Regions from separate parts of the Streptomyces sp. NPDC039430 genome, predicted to be linked through region 1. Evidence: riboswitches for the same ligand, from Rfam matches in the RefSeq annotation. Region 1 holds a riboswitch; each other region holds the start of a gene.
What was found. A riboswitch is a leader RNA that binds a small molecule or an ion and turns the genes downstream of it on or off. The one in region 1 is predicted to bind cobalamin.

Region 1 (5,375 bases):
TGGACCACGGCCGTCGCGGAGGTGTTCCGGTAAACGGCGAGGTGCAGGGGCAGCTCACTCGTAGGGGTGAAATCGCCGAGGACCTGCCGGCCGTCAGGATCGACGCCGACGGCGTCCTCGGAAGTCAGCTGGTCATACGGGACCCCGCTCGGCGTGACAAGGATCAGTTCGCCGATCCGTACCGACACGTTGCCCGATGTGCCGACGACAAGTCCTTCACCTGCTGTTCTCCGGGCGGTGGCGATGAGTTCACGCCAGGCCCCGGCTATCGCGTCCCGGCTCCGCTGATCAGTCATAAGAGAATCCTGTCAGGCGGAAGCAAGACGGCCCAGGGCACTTCAGCAGAACAGGCGGGCGATTTCTCCACACATGGGGACACCGCGAAGACGAGCCCAGTTCATCTTCCGTTCACTCTGACTCCCTACGTTCACCGAGGCCACTGACGTCAAAAGATTGCCTGGGTCCTGGGTCAATGGAACACATCACGCTGCTGCTCGCGATCGTGATCGTGACGGCTCTCGTGTTCGATTTCACGAACGGCTTCCACGACACCGCGAACGCGATGGCGACGACCATCTCGACCGGCGCTCTGAAGCCCAAGATCGCGGTGGGCATGTCCGCCGTCCTGAATCTTGTCGGCGCGTTCCTGTCCGTGGAGGTCGCCAAGACGATCTCCGGCGGACTCATCAACGAACAGGGCATCAGAACAGAAGTGATCTTCGCGGCGCTCGTCGGCGCCATCCTGTGGAACCTCTTCACCTGGCTGCTCGGCCTTCCGTCGAGCTCCTCCCACGCACTCTTCGGCGGCCTGATCGGCGCCACCCTGATGTCGGTCGGCGCCTCCGGGGTCAACGGCGGCGTCGTCATCACGAAGGTGCTGATCCCCGCGCTCGCCGCGCCGGTCGTCGCCGGTCTCGCGGCGCTGCTCGCGACGCGGCTGACGTACCGCATCGGCCGCCGTACGGACGACAAGGCGACCGCCAAGGGCTACCGCGCCGGGCAGATCGCCTCCGCCGGTCTCGTCTCCCTCGCGCACGGCACCAACGACGCGCAGAAGACGATGGGCGTCATCACCCTCGCGCTGGTCACCGGCGGCGTCCTCGCCCCGGGCTCCAACCCTCCGATGTGGGTCATCGTCTCCGCTGGAGTGGCGATCGCGCTCGGAACGTATCTCGGCGGCTGGCGCATCATCCGCACCATGGGCACCGGCCTCACCGATCTCCAGCCGCAGCAGGGCTTCGCCGCCCAGACCAGCGCCGCGACCGTCATCCTGGCCTCCTCGCACCTGGGCTTCTCGCTCTCCACCACCCAGTCCTGCTCCGGCGCCGTGATGGGCGCGGGCCTCGGCCGCAAGGGCGGGGTGGTCCGCTGGTCGACCGCCAGCCGGATGTTCATCGCCTGGGGACTGACCCTGCCCGCCGCGGGCCTGGTCGCCGCCGGGGCCGAGTTCCTGACCGGCCAGGGCGGCTGGGGCGTCGCGGTCGTCGCCGTCCTGCTCGTCGCGATCTCCGGGGCGATCTGGCTCGCCTCGCGCCGCCGGCGGGTCGACCACACCAACGTGAACGAGAACGAGGCCGGAGCCGTCGGCGCGGCGGAAGGCGCCGGGACCACCGAGCCCGCGGGCGTCGTCACCGCCGCCATCGCGGCCGTCACCCCGCCGCCCACGGCCGGTGCCGCGCAGGAACTGTCGACCACGATCCCGGCCCCTGGCTCCACGGACGCCGCGGGCGAGCCCGCGCGAACCGCCACGGTGTAAGGAAGAGAAACCGCATGAACATCGACTGGGCAGCACTCGGTTCCGTCTTCGGTGTCAGCCTCGTGGCCACCGTCGCTCTCGTGGGCCTGTTCACCCTCGGCATCGTGGGCCTCGCCAAGCAGGAGCAGGCGAGCGCGCAGGGGGCCGCCGGCTCCGTGGCCCTGGCCCGCGTGGGCGCGTACGCCTGCTTCGCGCTGTGCGTGGCGGCCGTCGCGTACGGGATCTATCTGATCGTCGCCTGACCGGGCGGCGGATCGACCGCGCCACCTCGACCCGGGCCGGCCCCGGCGCGTCCGTCACGCGCCGGGGCCGGTTCACGTGCCGGGCCGGTTCACGGTTCACGTGCCGGGCCGGTTCTTCGGTGCCCGTGCCAGGCCGGTTCTTCGGTGCCCGTGGGGCTGGGGTGGCGTGTGGGGCTCGGCACACTGTCCCGTCGCTGGTCAGGGATGAGTTGACGGGTGTTTGCGCTGCGTGGTGGACTTCCGGGGCCATTTGACGACGGCAGAAGAGGAAGCCGGTGCGAATCCGGCGCGGTCCCGCCACTGTCACTGCGAGCCACGTCTCCAGGAGCCAGGAACTCTCGCCGCCGCATCACGTCGAGCCGGGGCGCGGACCCTGAGTGAGGACATTTCGCCATGCCTGGCCGCCGTTCGGCCGTCGTGCGCGGCCGGGGTCGGCCCGCCGAGCGTGTTTTCGCCTACGGCGCCGCCGTGGGCCTCCTGGGTGATCTGCTGTTCGGCGATCCGCGCCGGGGCCATCCCGTCGCCGCGTTCGGCCGGGCGGCGACGGCCGTCGAGCGGAGGCTGTGGCGCGACCACCGGGGCTGGGGCGCACTGCACACCGCGGTATGCGCCGGAGGAGCCGCCGGGGTCGCGGCGCTGGCGGCCCGGGGCGTACGGGACCACCGCACCGCCTCCGTGGCGCTGACCGCCGCCACCACCTGGGCCGTGGTCGGCGGCACCTCGCTGGGACGTGAGGCACGCGCCATCGGCGCCGCGCTCACCGCCGGGGACGTCGAACGGGCCAGGGAGCGGCTGCCGCGGCTGTGCGGCCGTGACCCGCGGGCGCTCGACGGACAGCAGATCGCGCGCGCCGTGGTGGAGTCGGTCGCCGAGAACACCTCCGACGCGGTCGTGGGCGCGCTGGTGTGGGGGGCGGTGGCGGGCGTGCCGGGGCTCGCCGGATTCCGTGCCGTGAACACGCTGGACGCGATGGTGGGTCATCTCTCGCCCCGGTACCGCAGGTTCGGCTGGGCCTCGGCCCGGCTCGACGATGTCGTGGGCGCGCCGGGCGCCCGGCTGACCGCCGTACTCGCCGGTGCGCTGGCCGGCGGGGTCGGCGGCGATCCCGGCGCGGCCCTGCGGGCGGTACGGCGGGACGCCCGTAAACACCCGAGCCCCAACGCGGGCCCCGTGGAGGCGTCGTTCGCCGGCGCGCTGGGCGTACGGCTGGGCGGGACGCTCGCGTACGGCGGGCGCGTGGAGCACAGGCCGGTGCTGAACGGCGAGGGCCGGCCGGCCGGGGTCGCGGACATCGAGCGGGCCGTACGGCTGTCGCGCCGGGTGACCGTGGCCGCCCTCGCGGTCTGTGTGGCGGGCCGTTTCGGGTACGGACTCGCCCACCGCGCGCTACGCCGTGGGACCGGGCGAAAGGGACGCGGATGAGCAGGGGCGGGCGCGGCGGGGGGCTGCTGATAGCCGGCACGACCTCCGACGCGGGCAAGAGCGTGGTCACGGCGGGGATCTGCCGCTGGCTGGTGCGCCGTGGGGTGAAGGTCGCGCCCTTCAAGGGGCAGAACATGTCGCTGAACTCGTTCGTGACGCGCGAGGGCGCGGAGATCGGCCGGGCCCAGGCGATGCAGGCCCAGGCCGCCCGGATCGAACCGACGGCGCTGATGAACCCGGTCCTGCTGAAGCCCGGCAGTGACCGCAGCAGCCAAGTGGTGCTGATGGGGCGGCCGGTGGGAGAAATGAGCGCCAGGGGGTTCTTCGGGACCTCTCAGGAAGCGTCCCCGGGGCGGACACCGCACGAGGGGCGGCGGGAATTGCTGCTCGGGCCCGTCCTGGAGTGCCTGGAGCGGCTGCGCGGCAGCTACGACGCCGTGATCTGCGAAGGGGCCGGCAGCCCCGCCGAGATCAATCTGCGCCGTACCGACATCGTGAACATGGGCATCGCGCGGGCCGCGCGGCTGCCGGTGGTGGTCGTCGGGGACATCGACCGGGGCGGCGTCTTCGCCTCGTTCTTCGGGACGACGGCGCTCCTGTCCCCCGAGGACCAGGAGCTGATCGCGGGCTATCTGGTCAACAAGTTCCGGGGCGACGTCTCCCTGCTCGAACCCGGTCTTGAGATGCTCCGCGGGATCACGGGGCGGTCCACGCTCGGCGTCCTGCCGTTCCGGCACGGTCTGGGCATCGACGAGGAGGACGGGCTGCGCGTCTCGGCGCGCGGCGCCGTACGCGAGTCGCCTGCCGCTCCCCCGTACGGCGAGGACGTGCTGCGGGTCGCGGTCTGCGCCGTACCGCTGATGTCCAACTTCACCGATGCGGACGCGCTGGCGGCGGAGCCGGGGGTCGTCGTGCGGTTCGTGGACCGGCCGGAGGAGCTGGCCGACGCCGATCTCGTGGTGGTGCCCGGCACGCGCGGCACGGTCAAGGCGCTGGCGTGGCTGCGCGAGCGCGGGCTCGCCGACGCGCTCGCCCGGCGGGCCGCGGAGGGCCGTCCCGTCCTGGGGATCTGCGGCGGCTACCAGCTCCTGGGCGAGCACATCGACGACGAGGTGGAGTCCCGGGCGGGCGCGGTGCCCGGCCTCGGACTGCTGCCGGTACGGGTGCGGTTCGCCCGCGAGAAGACCCTGGCCAGGCCGGTGGGCGTGGCCCTAGGCGAGACGGTGGAGGGGTACGAGATCCATCACGGCGTCGCCGACGTACGGGGAGGCGACGCCTTCGTCTCCGACACAGACGGACGGGCGCTGGACGGCTGCCGGGTGGGGGCTGTCACGGGCACGCACTGGCACGGGGCGCTGGAGAGCGACGCGTTCCGGCGGCGGTTCCTGACGGAGGTGGCGCGGACCGCGGGCCGGCGTTTCGTCCCCGCGCCCGGCACGAGCTTCGGCGCGTTGCGGGAGGAACAGCTCGACCTGCTCGGTGACCTCATCGAGGAGCACGCGGACACGGACGCGCTGATGCGCCTGATCGAGGAGGGCGCGCCCCCGGGGCTGCCCTTCATTCCGCCGGGAGCGCCATGACGACCATCTTCGAAGGAGCGATCAGCATATGAGCACCCCCTTTCCGTTCACCGCCGTGGTGGGAATGGACGATCTGCGGCTCGCCCTGTTGCTCAACGCGGTGAGCCCCGCCGTGGGCGGTGTGCTCGTGCGGGGTGAGAAGGGCACCGCCAAGTCCACGGCCGTACGGGCCCTTTCGGCGCTGCTGCCGGAGGTGCCGGTCGTCGCCGGATGCCGGTTCAGCTGCGATCCCGCCGCGCCCGATCCGCGATGCCCCGACGGGCCGCACGAGACGGCTCCTGGCACGTCCAGGCCCGCCCGGATGGTCGAGCTGCCCGTGGGCGCCTCGGAGGACCGTCTCGTGGGCGCGCTGGACATCGAGCGGGCGCTGTCCGA
Region 2 (5,375 bases), on a different contig from region 1:
GCTCTGGGTCCCGGTCTCGGCGGTGCTCACGATGACGGCCTACCAGCTGTGGAAGCGTGACCAGCGCTCCCGCAAGGGAGGTGCGCCGGCATGAAGGACGGCGTGAACGGCGTGGCACTCGCCGTCTTCATCTTCTTCTTCGTGGCCGTCACGGTCATGGGGTTCCTGGCGGCCCGCTGGCGCAAGGCCGCCAACGAGAACAGCCTCGACGAATGGGGCCTGGGCGGCCGGTCGTTCGGCACCTGGGTCACCTGGTTCCTGCTCGGCGGCGACCTCTATACGGCTTACACGTTCGTGGCCGTACCGGCGGCGATCTACGCGGCGGGCGCGGCCGGCTTCTTCGCCGTGCCGTACACGATCCTCGTCTACCCGCTGATCTTCACCTTCCTGCCCCGGCTCTGGTCGGTGTCGCACAAGCACGGCTACGTCACCACCTCCGACTTCGTACGGGGCCGGTTCGGCTCGAAGGGCCTGTCGCTGGCGGTCGCCGTCACCGGCATCCTCGCCACGATGCCGTACATCGCGCTCCAACTCGTCGGCATCCAGGCCGTGCTGGACGTGATGGGCGTCGGCGGCGGTGAGAACACCCACTGGTTCATCAAGGACCTGCCGCTGCTGATCGCCTTCGGTGTGCTCGCCGCGTACACCTACTCGTCGGGGCTGCGCGCGCCCGCGCTGATCGCCTTCGTCAAGGACACGCTGATCTACATCGTGATCGTCGTGGCGATCATCTACATCCCCATCAAACTGGGCGGGTTCGACGACATCTTCGCCAAGGCGGGCGACGCCTTCGCGCAGACCAACCCGGCGACCGGCCAGCCACGCGGCTCGCTCGCGCCGGGCGAGGCCGGGCAGTGGGGCTACGCCACGCTGGCGCTCGGTTCCGCGCTCGCGCTCTTCATGTATCCGCACTCCATCACGGCGACGCTCTCCAGCCGCAGCCGTGAGGTGATCCGGCGCAACACCACGATCCTGCCGCTGTACTCGCTGATGCTGGGTCTGCTGGCGCTGCTCGGCTTCATGGCGATCGCCGCCGGGATCAAGGTGGACAACGGACAGCTGGCGATCCCGCAGCTCTTCGAGACGATGTTCCCCGACTGGTTCGCGGGGGTGGCCTTCGCGGCCATCGGCATCGGCGCGCTGGTGCCGGCCGCGATCATGTCGATCGCCGCGGCGAACCTCTTCACCCGCAACATCTACAAGGACTTCATCAGGCCGGACGCCACGCCCGCGCAGGAGACCAAGGTCTCGAAGCTGGTCTCCCTGCTGGTGAAGGTGGGCGCGCTGGCCTTCGTCCTGACCATGGACAAGACGGTCGCGATCAACTTCCAGCTGCTGGGCGGGATCTGGATCCTCCAGACGATGCCGGCGCTGGTCGGCGGCCTGTTCACCCGCTGGTTCCACCGCTGGGCGCTGCTCGCGGGCTGGGCGGTCGGCATGATCTACGGCACGGCGGCGGCGTACGGCGTGGCCAGCCCGACCCAGGCGCACTTCGGCGGCTCGTCCAAGGAGATCCCGGGCCTGGGCGAGATCGGCTACATCGGCCTCACCGCGTTCGTGCTCAACCTGGTGGTGACGGTGGTGCTCACCTTCGCCCTGCGCGCGGCCAAGGCGCCGGAGGGCACGGACGAGACGAGCCCCTCCGACTACACGGCGGACGCGGGCGATCCGGGCGTGAAGGCCGAACTCCCCGCGGCGACCTCGGGCGCCCCCGGAGGCCACTGACGGACGGCCGTACGGCGCGACGGGCCGCCGGATCCCTTGGTACGAGGGGGATCCGGCGGCCTTTCGCTGTCCGCCGCGGGCCCGGACGGAATGACGCACGACACAACATCTGGGGGGTGGCACCCGAGCCAGCCCCCACATGTATGCTCGACCTCGCTGTCACGCAGGGGAATCCGGTGCGAATCCGGAACTGTCCCGCAACGGTGTGATGTGGTGTGCTTTGCCATACCCACGAGTCCGAACACCTGCCGACAGTGCGTCCGCTTCGACCGAATCGGACGCCGAGACGTCCGGGCCTCGTGGATGGGCCGGTGGGCGCCGTACGCCGTGCTGCCCGCATCCGGGCCGTACGCCCCGTACCGCGAGAACAAGCCCGCTCCCCTCCCCGACGGCCCAGAGCCGAGCGAGGGAGAGCACCACGTGACCATCGCGCCAGCCGATCCGGCTTCAGGCATCTCCGAGGCCGCCGCGCGGGCGGCCGACGGACCCGGGTCCGCACTGCTGCGGACCCTGACGGACCTGACCGCCGATCTGCCCGACACCGACCCCGGAAGAGTCGCCGCCGCCGCGCTGCGCGGCCGCAACGCCCGGTCGGACGAGGCCGAGCTGCGCGCGCTCGCCACCGAGGCGGCCGCGGGGCTGATCTCGGAGGACCCCGCCTACTCCCGGCTCGCGGCCAGGCTGCTGACCCGCACCATCGCCGACGAGGCCGCGGGCCAGGGCGCCGTGGCGTTCTCCGCGTCCGTCGCCACCGGCCACCGCGAGGGCCTGATCGCGGACCGTACGGCCGGCTTCGTCACGCTGCACGCCGACTTCCTCGACGCGCTCGTCGACCAGGACGCCGACGACCGCTTCGGCTACTTCGGGCTGCGGACCCTCTACAGCCGCTATCTGCTCCGCCACCCGATCACCCGCCAGGTCATCGAGACCCCGCAGCACTTCATGCTGCGCGTCGCCGCGGGACTCGCCGAGGACGACAGCGCCCGCGCGCTCGACGAGGTCGCCGCGCTCTACCGGCTGATGAGCCGGCTGGACTACCTCCCCTCCTCCCCCACCCTCTTCAACTCCGGTACGCGCCACCCCCAGATGTCCTCCTGCTATCTGCTGGACTCCCCGCTGGACGAGCTGGACTCGATCTACGACCGGTACCACCAGGTGGCGCGGCTCTCGAAGCACGCGGGCGGCATCGGGCTCTCGTACTCCCGTATCCGCTCGCGCGGTTCGCTGATCCGGGGCACCAACGGGCACTCCAACGGCATCGTCCCGTTCCTGCGCACCCTCGACTCCTCGGTCGCGGCCGTCAACCAGGGCGGCCGGCGCAAGGGCGCGGCCTGCGTGTACCTGGAGACCTGGCACGCGGACCTGGAGGAGTTCCTGGAGCTGCGCGACAACACCGGCGAGGACGCCCGCCGTACGCACAATCTGAATCTCGCGCACTGGATCCCGGACGAGTTCATGCGCCGGGTCGAGTCGGACGGCGACTGGTCCCTCTTCTCCCCCGCCGACGTGCCGGACCTGGTCGACCTGTGGGGCGACGCGTTCGACACCCGCTACCGCGAGGCGGAGGCCGCGGGACTGGCGCGCAGGACCGTCCCGGCCCGGGAGCTGTACGGCCGGATGATGCGTACCCTCGCCCAGACGGGCAACGGCTGGATGACCTTCAAGGACGCCTCGAACCGTACGGCGAACCAGACCGCCGAGCCCGGCCGCGTCGTCCACTCGTCCAATCTCTGCACGGAGATCCTGGAGGTGACGGACGACGGGGAGACGGCCGTCTGCAACCTCGGCTCCATCAACCTCGGTGCGTTCGTGCTGGAGTCGGGGGACATCGACTGGGAGCGGCTCGACGAGACCGTCCGCACGGCCGTGACCTTCCTCGACCGGGTCGTGGACATCAACTTCTACCCGACCGAGCAGGCCGGTAACTCCAACGCGAGGTGGCGCCCGGTGGGCCTGGGCGCGATGGGCCTCCAGGACGTCTTCTTCAAGAAGCGGCTGCCCTTCGACTCCGCCGAGGCCGCCGCACTCTCCACGAAGATCGCCGAGCGGATCATGCTCGCCGCGTACGAGGCGTCCTGCGCGCTCGCCGAGCGCGACGGCCCGCTCCCCGCCTGGTCCGAGACGCGCACCGCGCGCGGGGTGCTGCACCCCGACCACTACGACGTGGAGCTGAACTGGCCGGAGCGCTGGGAGGCGCTGCGCGCCCGGATCGCCACGACCGGCATGCGGAACTCGCTGCTCCTCGCCATCGCCCCGACGGCGACGATCGCCTCGATCGCGGGCGTGTACGAGTGCATCGAGCCACAGGTCTCCAACCTCTTCAAGCGCGAGACGCTCTCCGGGGAGTTCCTCCAGGTCAACTCGTACCTGGTGGACGAACTGAAGCGGCTCGGCGTCTGGGACGCGCAGACACGCGAGGCGCTGCGCGAGTCCAGCGGCTCGGTGGCGGGCTTCACCTGGATCCCGGCGGAGGTGCGGGAGCTGTTCCGCACGGCGTGGGAGATCCCGCAGCGCGGCCTGATCGACATGGCGGCGGCCCGTACGCCGTTCCTGGACCAGAGCCAGTCGCTGAACCTGTTCCTGGAGACGCCGACCATCGGGAAGCTCAGCTCGATGTACGCGTACGCCTGGAAGAAGGGCCTGAAGACGACGTACTACCTGCGCTCGCGCCCGGCGACGCGCATCGCGCGGGCGGCAGGGGGGTCGTCGGCGGCCCGGCCGGCGCCCGTCCCCGTACCCGCGCAGATGACGCCCGACGAGGACGCCATCGCCTGTTCCCTGGAAAACCCCGAGTCCTGCGAGGCCTGCCAGTAATGACCACTTCGGAGAAGAACCTGCTGGACCCGGGCTTCGAGCTGACGCTCCGGCCCATGCGCTACCCGGACTTCTACGAGCGCTACCGCGACGCGATCAAGAACACCTGGACGGTGGAGGAGGTCGACCTGCACTCCGACGTCGCCGACCTCGCCAAGCTCTCCCCCGGCGAGCAGCACATGATCGGGCGGCTGGTCGCGTTCTTCGCGACGGGCGACTCGATCGTGTCGAACAACCTGGTGCTGACGCTCTACAAGCACATCAACTCCCCCGAGGCGCGGCTCTATCTCTCCCGCCAGCTCTTCGAGGAGGCCGTACACGTCCAGTTCTATCTGACGCTGCTGGACACGTACCTGCCCGATCCGGCGGACCGCGCGGCGGCCTTCGACGCGGTGGAGGAGATCCCGTCGATCCGCGAGAAGGCACAGTTCTGCTTCAAGTGGATGGACTCTGTCGAGACGATCGACCGCCTGGAGTCGAAGGCGGACCGCCGGCGCTTCCTGCTGAATCTGATCTGCTTCGCGGCCTGTATCGAGGGGCTGTTCTTCTACGGCGCGTTCGCGTACGTCTACTGGTTCCGCTCGCGCGGCCTGCTGCACGGCCTGGCCACCGGCACCAACTGGGTGTTCCGTGACGAGACGATGCATATGAACTTCGCGTTCGAGGTCGTGGACACCGTACGCAAGGAGGAGCCGGACCTCTTCGACGACGCCCTTGAGCAGCAGGTCACGGACATGCTGAAGGAAGCGGTCGAGGCGGAGCTTCAGTTCGGCCGCGACCTGTGCGGCGACGGCCTGCCGGGCATGAACACCGAGTCGATGCGCGAGTACCTGGAG
Region 3 (5,375 bases), on a different contig from region 1:
ACGACCGGTGCGCGGACCTGGTGGCCGGCCGCGATCACAGCGGCGGCCCAGGCACGCCGGCGCCTGGCCCTGAGCGCCGAGGGCTCCGCCCGTATCGGAACCACGCTGGACATCACACAGACGGCCCGGGAGCCGGCCGATGTCCTGGTGCCCGGACTCAGCGACATCGCGGTGGTGGACGTACTCGACTCCACCCCGGGCCATCGCCGGCCCGCGGCACTCGACAGCGGCCCGGTGGTCGTGCGCCCCCTCGCGGTGAAGGCCGCCTGCCCCACAGAGGTGGCACCCGCCGTCGGCACCGCCGACGAGCTGGTCCGCTACGACGCCGACCGGCTGGTCACCCAGTGCCTGCGGACCGGTCACCCGGTCATGGTGGCGCACGTGGACGAAGGAGATCTGGCGCGCATCGCCCGTGACGCCGGAGCGGCCGCTGCCTGGCCGGGAGCGGCATCCAGTCATATCTCGCGATTCCGCTGACCGCCCAGGGCGAGCCATCGGGAGTGCTGAGCCTGACGCGCGGTCCCAACGCGCTCCCGTTCACGGCGGACGACTCGATCCTGGCCGGTGACCTGGCGGGCCGGACCGCGGTGTCCCTCGACAACGCGCGCCTGTACGAGAGCGTCCGCGACACGGCGGTGACACTCCAGCGCAGCCTGTTGCCGCGGCCGGCGCCGCCCGAGAGCCTGGAGGTGGCCACGCGCTGCCAACCCGCGGTGGCCGCCAACGAGGTGGGCGGCGACTGGTTCGATGTCATCCCCCTCGCGGAGGACAGGACCGCGCTCGTGGTGGGCGATGTGATGGGCAGCGGCATCGCCGCGGCAGCCGCGATGGGGCGCCCGCGCACCGCCACCGCCACGCCGGCCGACCTCGGCCTCCCGCCCTCCGAGGTGCTGCGACACCTCGACAAGATCACCGGTGCCTTCGCCAGGACGGGAAGGGCCTCGCCGAGCCGGTCGAAGTAGGAGGCGACGAGCAGTTTCGGCCGGTCGGCCGCACCGCCGAGGTCGCGGTACGCACGGGCGGCGGCGTTCAGCTCGGCGGGCGTGCGGTCCTGGGCCAGGGCGGGCTCGTCGAGCTGGACCCACTCGGCGCCGGCGGCGCGCAGTGCGGCGAGCACCTCGGCGTAGACGGGCAGCAGCCGGTCCAGGAGGGTGAGTGGTTCGAAATCGGCGGCCACCCCCGGGGCCGGCTTGGCCAGCAGGAGATACGTGACCGGGCCGACCAGCACCGGGCGGGCGGCCAGTCCCAGCGCGAGGGCTTCCCCCAGCTCGGCGACCTGCTTGGCGGAGTCGGCCGCGAAGACCGTGTCCGGCCCCAACTCGGGGACCAGATAGTGGTAGTTGGTGTCGAACCACTTGGTCATCTCAAGGGGGGCCACGTCCTGGTTGCCGCGCGCCATCGCGAAGTAGCCGTCGAGCGCGCCTGCTTCGACGGCCGCGCGGTGCCGCTGGGGGACGGCGCCGACCATGACACTGGTGTCCAGGACGTGGTCGTAGTACGAGAAGTCACCTGTCGGCACCTCGCTGATGCCGGCGTCGGCCAACTGCCGCCAGTGCGAACGGCGCAGGTCCTTGGCCGTCTCCTGGAGGGCGTCGGCGGTGACGCGGCCCTTCCAGTAGCCCTCGATGGCCTTCTTCAGTTCACGGTTCCGGCCCTGGCGGGGGTAGCCGCACACGGTGGCCCGTGCTGCCGCGGACTTCGCTGTCACGGAAATCTCCTTCGCGAGAAGATTCCTGAACTCCCGGAGACGGGACGCGAACGCGAAGGGGTGACGAACCGGACGGACCCGGCGCGCGCGTCGGCGCGGCCTTCCGTCTGGTGATGTACGCCGACCCGCCCACGAGGTCACCGGGATATCCGCACGCGATCGGTCACGTACGGGCAACGGGCAGGTCTTCGGACTCGCGGGCACGTCTGCCGGGGCAGATTCCTACTGGCCGTCGCTTCCCAGATCCACGGTCGGATCCAGTGCGTATGACGGCGGTCGTTCCCGCTCACCGCTGCGGGGCAGTCCCGGATTCCCACCGGGTTCCCTCTTACGACGCGCCTGCCTGGCGGACAGGGCGAACCAGCTGCACGGTCCACCCTGGAGGGCGGACCGTTTCTCGCGCACCACCGCTCACATTCCGGAACGTGACGTGGGACGCGGGATCCGCGTCGCCAGGGGCCGGTCCTCAGGGACGGCTGGTGAGGTAGCCGCCCATGGAGGTGAAGTACTCGGTCGCGGGCAGCTCGCGGCCGTCCTCCGTCCGTACGCGGGTGATGGCCAGGCCGTGGTTCCGTCCGGTGCGGGCGTCCGCGCCGGCGACGATCACCACGCCCTCGCCCTCGCGGTAGAAGACGCGGCCGGGCGTGCCTCCGTAGCGGCCCTCCGAAACGACCGCGGTCAGCACCTCCAGACGCTTGCCCCTGTGGAAGGTGAAGGCGCTCGGGTACGGCGCGGACTGGGCGCGGACCAGCCGCTCCAGGACGTCGGCCGGCCAGTCCCAGTTGATCCGGATGTCCTCCTCGGCCCGCTTGTGGAAGAAGGTGGCCCGGGAGCGGTCCTGCTGGGTGAACTCGGTCTGCCCGGAGGCGATCCGGTCCAGGGCGCCGACCGTCACGGGGGCGATGAGGCCGACCGTCTTGTGGAACAGGTCGGTGGCGGTGTCGGTGGGCTCCACCGGCACCGCGCGCTGGTCCACGATGTCGCCCGCGTCGAGCACCTCGTCCATCATGTGGGCCGTGACGCCGACTTCGGTCTCCCCGTTGATGAGGGCCCAGATCAGCGGCGAGAAGCCGGCGTACTTCGGCAGGAGCGAGTCGTGGATGTTCAGTGTGCCGAAGCGGGGAAGGCCGTAGATCCGCGGCGGGATCCATGTGCGCCAGTTGTTGGCCACGATGATGTCCGGGCCGGCTTCCTTGAGCCGCTGGAACAGCTCCTCGTCGTCCGGCCTGTTGCGGATGATGACGGGGACGCCGTGCTCCTCGGCCAGGTCGGCGACCGAGTCGCTCCAGATCTTCTCGTAGGCGTGCTCGCTCTTGGGATGCGTCACGACCGTCACCACGTCGTGCTCGGAGTCCAGGAGTGCTCGCAGCGTGCGATGTCCCCAGGTCTGGTAACCGAACATGACGACCCGCATGGGGTTCCTCCTCAGAAGAGCGAATGATCGCAGTAAGTAAAGCAAGCCTTACCTAAGGATGCAACGGGCGCCGTTTCCAGGCCCGTTCGACGCCGAGGTGGGCCGCTTGCCCGATTCGTCCGGTCGACAGGTCGAGCTAGGTCAGGTTAGCTTTACCTAAGTTCGACTGGCCGGTGTCCTCGGCGGGCTCGGCGTCTTCGTTTCTTCTCACCCACGCCTGACAGGCGGCTGTCCCGCACGATGGGAGTGACATGTCACAGGTTCTTCCTGGCGACGCACCTCTGATCCACGACCTCATAGGAATCGGCTTCGGGCCGTCCAATGTGGCCATGGCGATCGCGCTCAGCGAGCACAACGCGAGCGTCGGCAGGCAGGAGGCGGTCACTGCTCACTTCTTCGAGAGCCAGCCGAGCTTCGGCTGGCACCGCGGCATGCTGATCGACGACGCGACGATGCAGGTGTCCTTCCTCAAGGACCTGGTGACGCTGCGCAACCCGTCCAGCGAGTACACGTTCCTGCGGTACCTGCAGAGCAAGGGCCGGCTGATCGACTTCGTCAACCACAAGAACCTCTTCCCGCTCCGCGTCGAGTTCCACGACTACTTCGAGTGGGCCGCGGCGAAGGTCGACGACATGGTCTCCTACGGCCATGAGGTCGTCGCCGTCGCCCCCGTCATACGCGACGGAGTCGTGGAGTACCTCGATGTGACGGCCCGTTCGGGCACGGAGACGGTCGTCCACCGTGCCCGCAACCTCGTCATCGGCACGGGGCTGCGCCCCCTCCTGCCGGAGGGGATCGAGCGGACCGAGCGGGTCTGGCACAACTCCGACCTCCTCGCGAAGGTGGACGGCCTGGAGGGCGCGGACCCCACGCGCTTCATCGTGGTCGGCGCCGGCCAGAGCGCCGCGGAGAACGTGGCGTATCTGCACCGCCGCTTCCCGGGCGCCGAGGTCTGCGCGGTCTTCTCCCGCTACGGCTACAGCCCCGCCGACGACAGCAGTTTCGCCAACCGCATCTTCGATCCCGAGGCGGTCGACGAGTACTTCACGGCCCCCGACGACATCAAGCGCCGGCTGATGGACTACCACGGCAACACCAACTACTCCGTCGTGGACATCGATCTGATCGACGACCTGTACCGGCAGGCGTACCAGGAGAAGGTCCTGGGCACCGAGCGGCTGCGGTTCCTCAACATCTCGCGGCTGACCGCCGTCGAGGAGGCCGGGGACCAGGTGCGCGCCACCGTCACCTCCCTGGTCAACGGCGAGGAAGAGGTGCTGGACGCCGACGTCGTGGTCCTCGCCACCGGCTACAGCCAGGCCGACCCCCTCGGCCTCCTCGGCGGCGTCGCGGACAGCTGCCACCGCGACGACCAGGGCCGTGTCCGCGTCGAGCGGGACTACCGCGTCACGACGGACCCCGAACTGCGCTGCGGCATCTACCTCCAGGGCGGTACCGAGCACACGCACGGCATCACGTCGTCCCTGCTCTCCAACACCGCGATCAGGGTCGGCGAGATCCTGGACTCGATCCTCGACCGTGGCCAGGAGCCCGCGCGGGGCGAGTCCCGGCCGGTCGCCGACGGCATCGGCTCCGTCCGCTGAGGACTCCTTCGTCCCCGGCATCCCTCCCTGGCAGAACCCCCCGGCCCCGGCAGAACTCCCCGGCCCCACCGCCACGCTCGCCTTCCTGCGCCGTCGTACGCGACGGGCGTGGCACGCACCGTGCAATCCCCGTGAAAGGAACAACCGTGTCCACTGGTACGCGCCCCCGTCCGACGCGTCGCGTCAGCTACCTCCCCCGTGTGGCGGTCGCCATCGTCGCCGCACTCGCTCTGTCCGCCTGTGGGGGCGGTACCGACACGGCCGAGTCGAAGCCCTCGGACGCGGCGGGCGGCTCGTCGGCCGCCTTCCCGGTGACCGTGGAGCACAAGTACGGCAGCACGACGGTCGAGTCGGAGCCCAAGAGGGTGGTCACCCTGGGCCTGTCGGACCAGGACGCGGTTCTGGCGCTCGGCGTCAAGCCCGTCGGGGCGGTCGACTGGTTCAAGGAGCAGCCGTACGGCAAGTGGCCCTGGACGAAGGACAAGTGGGGGTCCACGAAGCCGGAGATCGTCGGCGAGCGTGACGAGTACAACATCGAGAAGATCGCGGCGCTGAAGCCGGACCTGGTCATCGCGCAGTACTCGGGGATGAAGAAGGAGCAGTACGACACGCTCTCGAAGTTCACCAAGGTCGTCGCCCAGCCCAAGGG
Region 4 (5,375 bases), on a different contig from region 1:
GTCGGTGCGGTAGCGGGTGAGGAGGGAGTCGGCGAGTGCCTGGCCGGTCTCCCAGGCGAGCCTGCTCGGTACGGCCTTGGGGTCGACGGAGTAGAAGTTGCGGCCGGTCGGCAGGACGTTGACCAGGCCGCGCAGCGGGGACCCGGACGGGCCCGCCGGTACGAACCCGCCGCTCAGCGCGTGCACCACATGCTCGATCTCGTCGATGGTGCCCGCGAGCCGCGGTACGACCTCGCGCGCCGCGAAGTCGAGGATCGCCGCGACCCCCGCCGGGAGGCCCTCGGCGACGCCCTCCACCGCCGCCGGGTCCCAGTCCGCGTCCTCCATCGCCTGGACGAGCGCGCGGGCCCGCTCCTCCGCCGCGTCGGCGTCGGTACGGGTCGCGGCCGACTCGTCGAGCCCGAGGGCCTCGCGCAGACCGGGCAGGGAGGCCGTACCGCCCCAGATCTGCCGGGCGCGCAGGATCGCCAGGACCAGGTTGACGCGCGCCTCGCCGGCCGGCGCGCCGCCGAGCACATGCAGACCGTCGCGGATCTGCGCGTCCTTGACCTCGCAGAGCCAGCCGTCGACATGGAGCAGGAAGTCGTCGAACCCGTCGTCGTCCGGCCGGTCTTCGAGCCCGAGGTCGTGGTCGAGCTTCGCCGCCTGGATCAGGGTCCAGATCTGGGCGCGGATCGCGGGCAGCTTCGCCGGGTCCATGGACGAGATCGCCGCGTACTCGTCGAGCAGCTGCTCAAGGCGCGCGATGTCGCCGTACGACTCGGCGCGCGCCATCGGCGGTACGAGATGGTCCACGAGCGTGGCGTGCACGCGCCGCTTGGCCTGCGTGCCCTCGCCCGGGTCGTTGACCAGGAACGGGTAGATCAGCGGCAGGTCGCCGAGCGCGGCGTCGGGGGCGCAGGCCGCCGACATTCCCGCGTTCTTGCCGGGCAGCCACTCCAGATTGCCGTGCTTGCCGAGGTGGATCATCGCGTCGGCGCCGAAGCCGCCGTCCTCGCGGGCGGCCTGGATCCAGCGGTAGGCCGCCAAGTAGTGGTGCGAGGGCGGCAGATCGGGGTCGTGGTAGATCGCGATGGGGTTCTCGCCGAAGCCGCGCGGCGGCTGGATGAGGATCAGCAGATTGCCGCGCCGCAGGGCGGCGAGCACGATGTCGCCGTCCGGGTCCCCGCCCGCGCCGACGCGGCTGCGGTCGAGGAACATCTCACCGGGCGGCGGCCCCCAGTGCCGCTCCACCGACTCGCGCAGCTCGGCGGGGAGTTGGCCGTACCACCGCCGGTAGTCGGCGGCCGGGATACGGACCGGGTTACGGGCGAGCTGCTCCTCGGTCAGCCACTCCTGGTCATGGCCGCCGGCCTCGATGAGGGCGTAGATCAGCTCGTCGCCGTCGCCGGACGCCAGCCCGGGGACGGGCTCGGAACCGAAGTCGTAGCCCTCCTCGTCCAGCCGGCGCAGCAGGGACACCGCGCTGGCGGGGGTGTCGAGACCGACGGCGTTGCCGATACGGGAGTGCTTGGTGGGGTACGCGGAGAGGACCAGCGCGACGCGCTTCTCGGCGTTCGTGACATACCGCAGCCTGGCGTGGCGTACGGCGATCCCGGCCACGCGGGCGGCCCGCTCGGGGTCGGCGACGTAGACCGGCAGACCGTCCGGGTCCAGCTCCTTGAAGGAGAACGGGACGGTGATCAGGCGGCCGTCGAACTCCGGCACCGCGACCTGCGAGGCGGCGTCCAGCGGGGACAGCCCCTCGTCGCTCTCTTCCCAGGCGGCGCGGCTGCCGGTGAGGCAGAGGGCCTGGAGGATCGGTACGTCGAGCGCGGCGAGCGCCCCCGCGTCCCATGCCTCGTCGTCCCCGCCCGCCGACGCCTCGGCGGGTTTGGTGCCGCCGGCCGCGAGCACGGTCGTGACGATGGCGTCGGCCTCGCGCAGGGCCACCAGCAGCTCGGCCTCGGGCGCGCGCAGGGAGGAGACGTAGAGCGGGAGGGCGCGGGCGTCGGCGGCCTCGACGGCCTCGCACAGCGTGTCCACGAAGGCGGTGTTCCCGCTGAGGTGGTGCGCGCGGTAGTAGAGCACGGCGACCGTCGGCCGGTCGGCGCCCGGCGCGGTGGCCCGTACCGGACGGGGCACCCGGCCCCAGGTGGGCGCGGCGGCGGGCGGCTCGAAGCCGTGGCCGGTGAGCAGGACCGTGTCGGAGAGGAACCGCGCGAGCTGGTCCAGGTTGGCCGGACCGCCGTGCGCGAGATAGGCGTGCGCCTCGGCCGCGATACCGATGGGGACGGTCGACGCCTCCATCAGCTGGGCGTCGGGGGCCTGTTCACCGGTGAGGACCACGACGGGCCGGTCGCCCGCGAGCAGCAGGTCGATCCCGTCCTGCCAGGCGCGCAGCCCGCCGAGGAGCCGTACGACCACGAGGTCGGCGCCGTCGAGCAGCGCGGGCAGTTCGTCGAGCGCGAGCCGGGCGGGGTTGGCGAAGCGGTACGGGACGGGCCCGCCCGCCGCGTTCGCCGCGCGGGCGCTCAGCAGATCGGTGTCGGACGTCGACAGGAGCAGAAGCATGCGGCGTCTGGCCTTCCTCGGGGTCCGCGCCCCGGGCGAGGTGTGGAGGACGGCGGGAGTTCCTGGCTCGCCCGGCTGCTGCCGGACTCACAGTGGCGGGACCGCGCCGGGTTCGCACCGGGCTTCCTCCCCAAGACGCCGTCGCTGGCGTTGACGGGCCTGGGCAGACCCGTCGTCTGCATAGTAAGTGCTGAGGTCACGGGCGGGGGAGGGTGCCTGGAACGCGGGCCGGTAGGAGGCCGATACGAGGCTGATACGGGCCCGACAGGGGCGGGAGCGGGCCGGGCGGTGGCCGGACGGTGGCTGGGTGATGGCTGGATGGCGACCGGGCGGGTGACCGGGCGATGGCTGGGTGGCGAGCGGCGCCGTGGCCGGCCGTGGTGGCCGGAGAGGCGGCCCGGCGGCGGGACGGGAGCGGGCGTGGGCGCGTGGGTATGCTCGCCGCCATGCCGCCCACCTCGCCAACACCCGTGAACCGGGACGAAGCGCCCCCGCGGGCCGCCGTACGGGAGTCCTCGCAGGAGTCCGTACGGGCCCCTCTGCGGGAGCGCGGCGACGCCTGCCCCGGCGCGCTGCGGCTGCACACCGCGGACGACGGCCGGCTGGCCCGGTTGCGGCTGCCCGCCGGACTTTTGACGGTCCGTCAGGCGGAGGTACTGGCGGACGCGGCGGAGCGGCTGGGCGACGGACATCTGGACCTCACCTCCCGCGGCAATGTGCAACTGCGCGGCCTGGACGACGTGGGCGGGAACCGCGGCGCGGAACTCGCCGGGCTGCTGCACGAGGCCGGGCTGCTGCCCTCGGAGACCCACGAGCGGGTACGGAACATCGTGGCGTCACCGCTGGCCGGGCTCGACGAACTCCCGTCCGCCGACGTCCAGTTGTGGGCGCGTGAGCTGGACGGGCTGCTGTGCGCGAGCGCGCGGGCGGCGGCGCTCTCCGGGCGGTTCCTCTTCGCGCTGGACGACGGACGCGGTGATGTGGCGGCCCTCGGCGCCGATGTGACGTTGCTCGCACGCGGGGACGAGTCGGTTGTCGTACGTATCGGGGCAAACAGGTCGGGCTTGCGCGTGACCCCCGAGGACGCACCGCGCGCGGCCCTGTTGGCGGCGGAGACGTTTCTCACGGTCGCGGAGGCGAGTGGCTCGGGGGCGTGGCGGGTACGGGAATTGCCCGCCGAGTACGGCCGGGGGCTGGAGGCGGCGGTACGGGCGGGGCTGGGGGACGCCGGGATCGGGACGGAGTACGTGACGGGGGCGGAGGCGGCGGGTGCGGGGCCGAACCACCCGGGTCCGGGCTCGGGCTCGGGCTCGGGCTCGGGCTCGGGCTCGGAAGAGGAGCTTCCCATTCCGGACCCCGTTCCGGATCACGTTCCGAGCCCTGCTCCTCGTCCCGTTCCGAGCCCTGCGTCCGGTCCCGTTCCAGGTCCCGTTCCTGGCCTCGTACCGTCGCCCGACGGGACCATGGCCCTCTCCGTCCACGCCCGCCTCGGCCGGCTGACCGTGGCGCAGTGGCGGCTGCTCGCGGCGGCGGCGAACGGACCGCTGCGCGTGACCCCGTGGCGCGGAGTGATCGTGCCGGGGGTGGCTCCGGCAGCGGCCGGCTCCGCCCTGGACCGGCTCCGTACGGCCGGGCTGATCACCGGCCCAGGCTCCCCCTGGCACGGCGTCGGCGCCTGCACCGGCCGGCCCGGCTGCGCGAAGGCGCTGGCGGACGTACGGTCCGACGCGGCGGCGGCCGTGTCCCACGGCTCGGGCGGCCTGCCCGTCTACTGGTCGGGGTGCGCACGCCGCTGCGGCCATCCGCGGGGCCGGTGGGTGGATGTGGTCGCGACGGGCGAAGGCCGTTACGACATCTCCGTACAGGGAGACGCCCCGGACACCACCCCGAAGTCCCCCACCACAGGACCGGAACTCGCCGACGCGGTTGCGGCGGCACGCACAACCCCTTTGACGAGTTCGACGAGTTCGACGAGTTCGACGAGATGAGCGAGAAGACCACGGTGTCCACAGTGCCCACAGGGTTCGAGTACGAGAAGGACGGCGCGGCGATATACCGCCAGTCCTTCGCCACGATCCGCGCCGAGGCGGACCTCACCGGGCTGCCGGCCGAGGTCTCCCAGGTCGCGGTGCGGATGATCCACGCCTGCGGCATGGTCGACCTGGTCCGCGACCTCGCCTTCAGCCCCGGTGTGGTGGTCCGCGCCCGCGAGGCGCTGCGCGCGGGCGCGCCCGTGCTGTGCGATGTGGCGATGGTCGCCAGCGGGGTCACCCGCAAACGGCTGCCCGCGGACAACGAGGTCGTCTGCACCCTCTCCGATCCGTCGGTGCCCGCGCTCGCCGCCGAGCTGGGAACGACACGCAGCGCCGCCGCGCTGGAGCTGTGGCGGGACCGGATGGAAGGCGCGGTGGTGGCCGTCGGCAACGCGCCGACCGCCCTCTTCCGGCTGCTGGAGATGATCGAGGACGGCGCCCCGCGCCCGGCGGCGGTCATCGGAGTGCCGGTCGGTTTCATCGGCGCGGCCGAGTCCAAGGACGCGCTCGCCGGACACCACTCCGGCCTGGAACACCTGGTCGTACGGGGACGGCGTGGCGGCAGTGCCCTCGCCGCCGCGGCCGTCAACGCGATCGCGAGCGAGGAAGAATGAGCGCCCGGAGCATCACCGACGAGCAGGGCGCGGACGTCCGGGCGGCGGACACGGGACGCCGGGCGGGCACGGACGCGGGCACGGACGTCCGGGCGGACGCGGGCACGGACGTCCGGCCGGACGCGGGCACGAACGCGGGCACGTCCGTGGGCCGGCTGTACGGGGTCGGTCTGGG

Region 2: it holds a riboswitch for cobalamin, as region 1 does, so the genes downstream of both, ACZ7LS_RS08060 (ribonucleoside-diphosphate reductase subunit alpha) here and ACZ7LS_RS32690 (cobalamin biosynthesis protein) in region 1, are expected to answer to the same signal.
Region 3: it holds a riboswitch for cobalamin, as region 1 does, so the genes downstream of both, ACZ7LS_RS21400 (5-methyltetrahydropteroyltriglutamate--homocysteine S-methyltransferase) here and ACZ7LS_RS32690 (cobalamin biosynthesis protein) in region 1, are expected to answer to the same signal.
Region 4: it holds a riboswitch for cobalamin, as region 1 does, so the genes downstream of both, cobN (cobaltochelatase subunit CobN) here and ACZ7LS_RS32690 (cobalamin biosynthesis protein) in region 1, are expected to answer to the same signal.

What each region holds. Positions count from the first base shown of each region.
Region 1 covers NZ_JBVKAK010000020.1:53,507-58,881, forward strand. Annotated here, with positions in the region: gene ACZ7LS_RS32675 (class II aldolase/adducin family protein) at 1-296, opposite strand, end outside; gene ACZ7LS_RS32680 (inorganic phosphate transporter) at 473-1,756, shown strand; gene ACZ7LS_RS32685 (hypothetical protein) at 1,771-1,998, shown strand; cobalamin riboswitch at 2,212-2,408, shown strand; gene ACZ7LS_RS32690 (cobalamin biosynthesis protein) at 2,392-3,420, shown strand; gene ACZ7LS_RS32695 (cobyric acid synthase) at 3,417-5,000, shown strand; gene ACZ7LS_RS32700 (putative cobaltochelatase) at 5,029-5,375, shown strand, end outside.
Region 2 covers NZ_JBVKAK010000002.1:671,187-676,561, reverse strand. Annotated here, with positions in the region: gene ACZ7LS_RS08070 (DUF3311 domain-containing protein) at 1-94, shown strand, start outside; gene mctP (monocarboxylate uptake permease MctP) at 91-1,725, shown strand; cobalamin riboswitch at 1,865-1,992, shown strand; gene ACZ7LS_RS08060 (ribonucleoside-diphosphate reductase subunit alpha) at 2,146-4,539, shown strand; gene ACZ7LS_RS08055 (ribonucleotide-diphosphate reductase subunit beta) at 4,539-5,375, shown strand, end outside.
Region 3 covers NZ_JBVKAK010000008.1:205,192-210,566, reverse strand. Annotated here, with positions in the region: gene ACZ7LS_RS21410 (PAS domain S-box protein) at 1-416, shown strand, start outside; gene ACZ7LS_RS21405 (PP2C family protein-serine/threonine phosphatase) at 435-962, shown strand; partial or broken gene ACZ7LS_RS21400 (5-methyltetrahydropteroyltriglutamate--homocysteine S-methyltransferase) at 911-1,708, opposite strand; cobalamin riboswitch at 1,871-2,088, opposite strand; gene ACZ7LS_RS21395 (methionyl-tRNA formyltransferase) at 2,175-3,122, opposite strand; gene ACZ7LS_RS21390 (lysine N(6)-hydroxylase/L-ornithine N(5)-oxygenase family protein) at 3,374-4,726, shown strand; gene ACZ7LS_RS21385 (iron-siderophore ABC transporter substrate-binding protein) at 4,873-5,375, shown strand, end outside.
Region 4 covers NZ_JBVKAK010000021.1:39,048-44,422, reverse strand. Annotated here, with positions in the region: gene cobN (cobaltochelatase subunit CobN) at 1-2,553, opposite strand, end outside; cobalamin riboswitch at 2,591-2,742, opposite strand; gene cobG (precorrin-3B synthase) at 3,000-4,541, shown strand; gene ACZ7LS_RS33220 (precorrin-8X methylmutase) at 4,538-5,200, shown strand; gene ACZ7LS_RS33215 (precorrin-2 C(20)-methyltransferase) at 5,197-5,375, shown strand, end outside.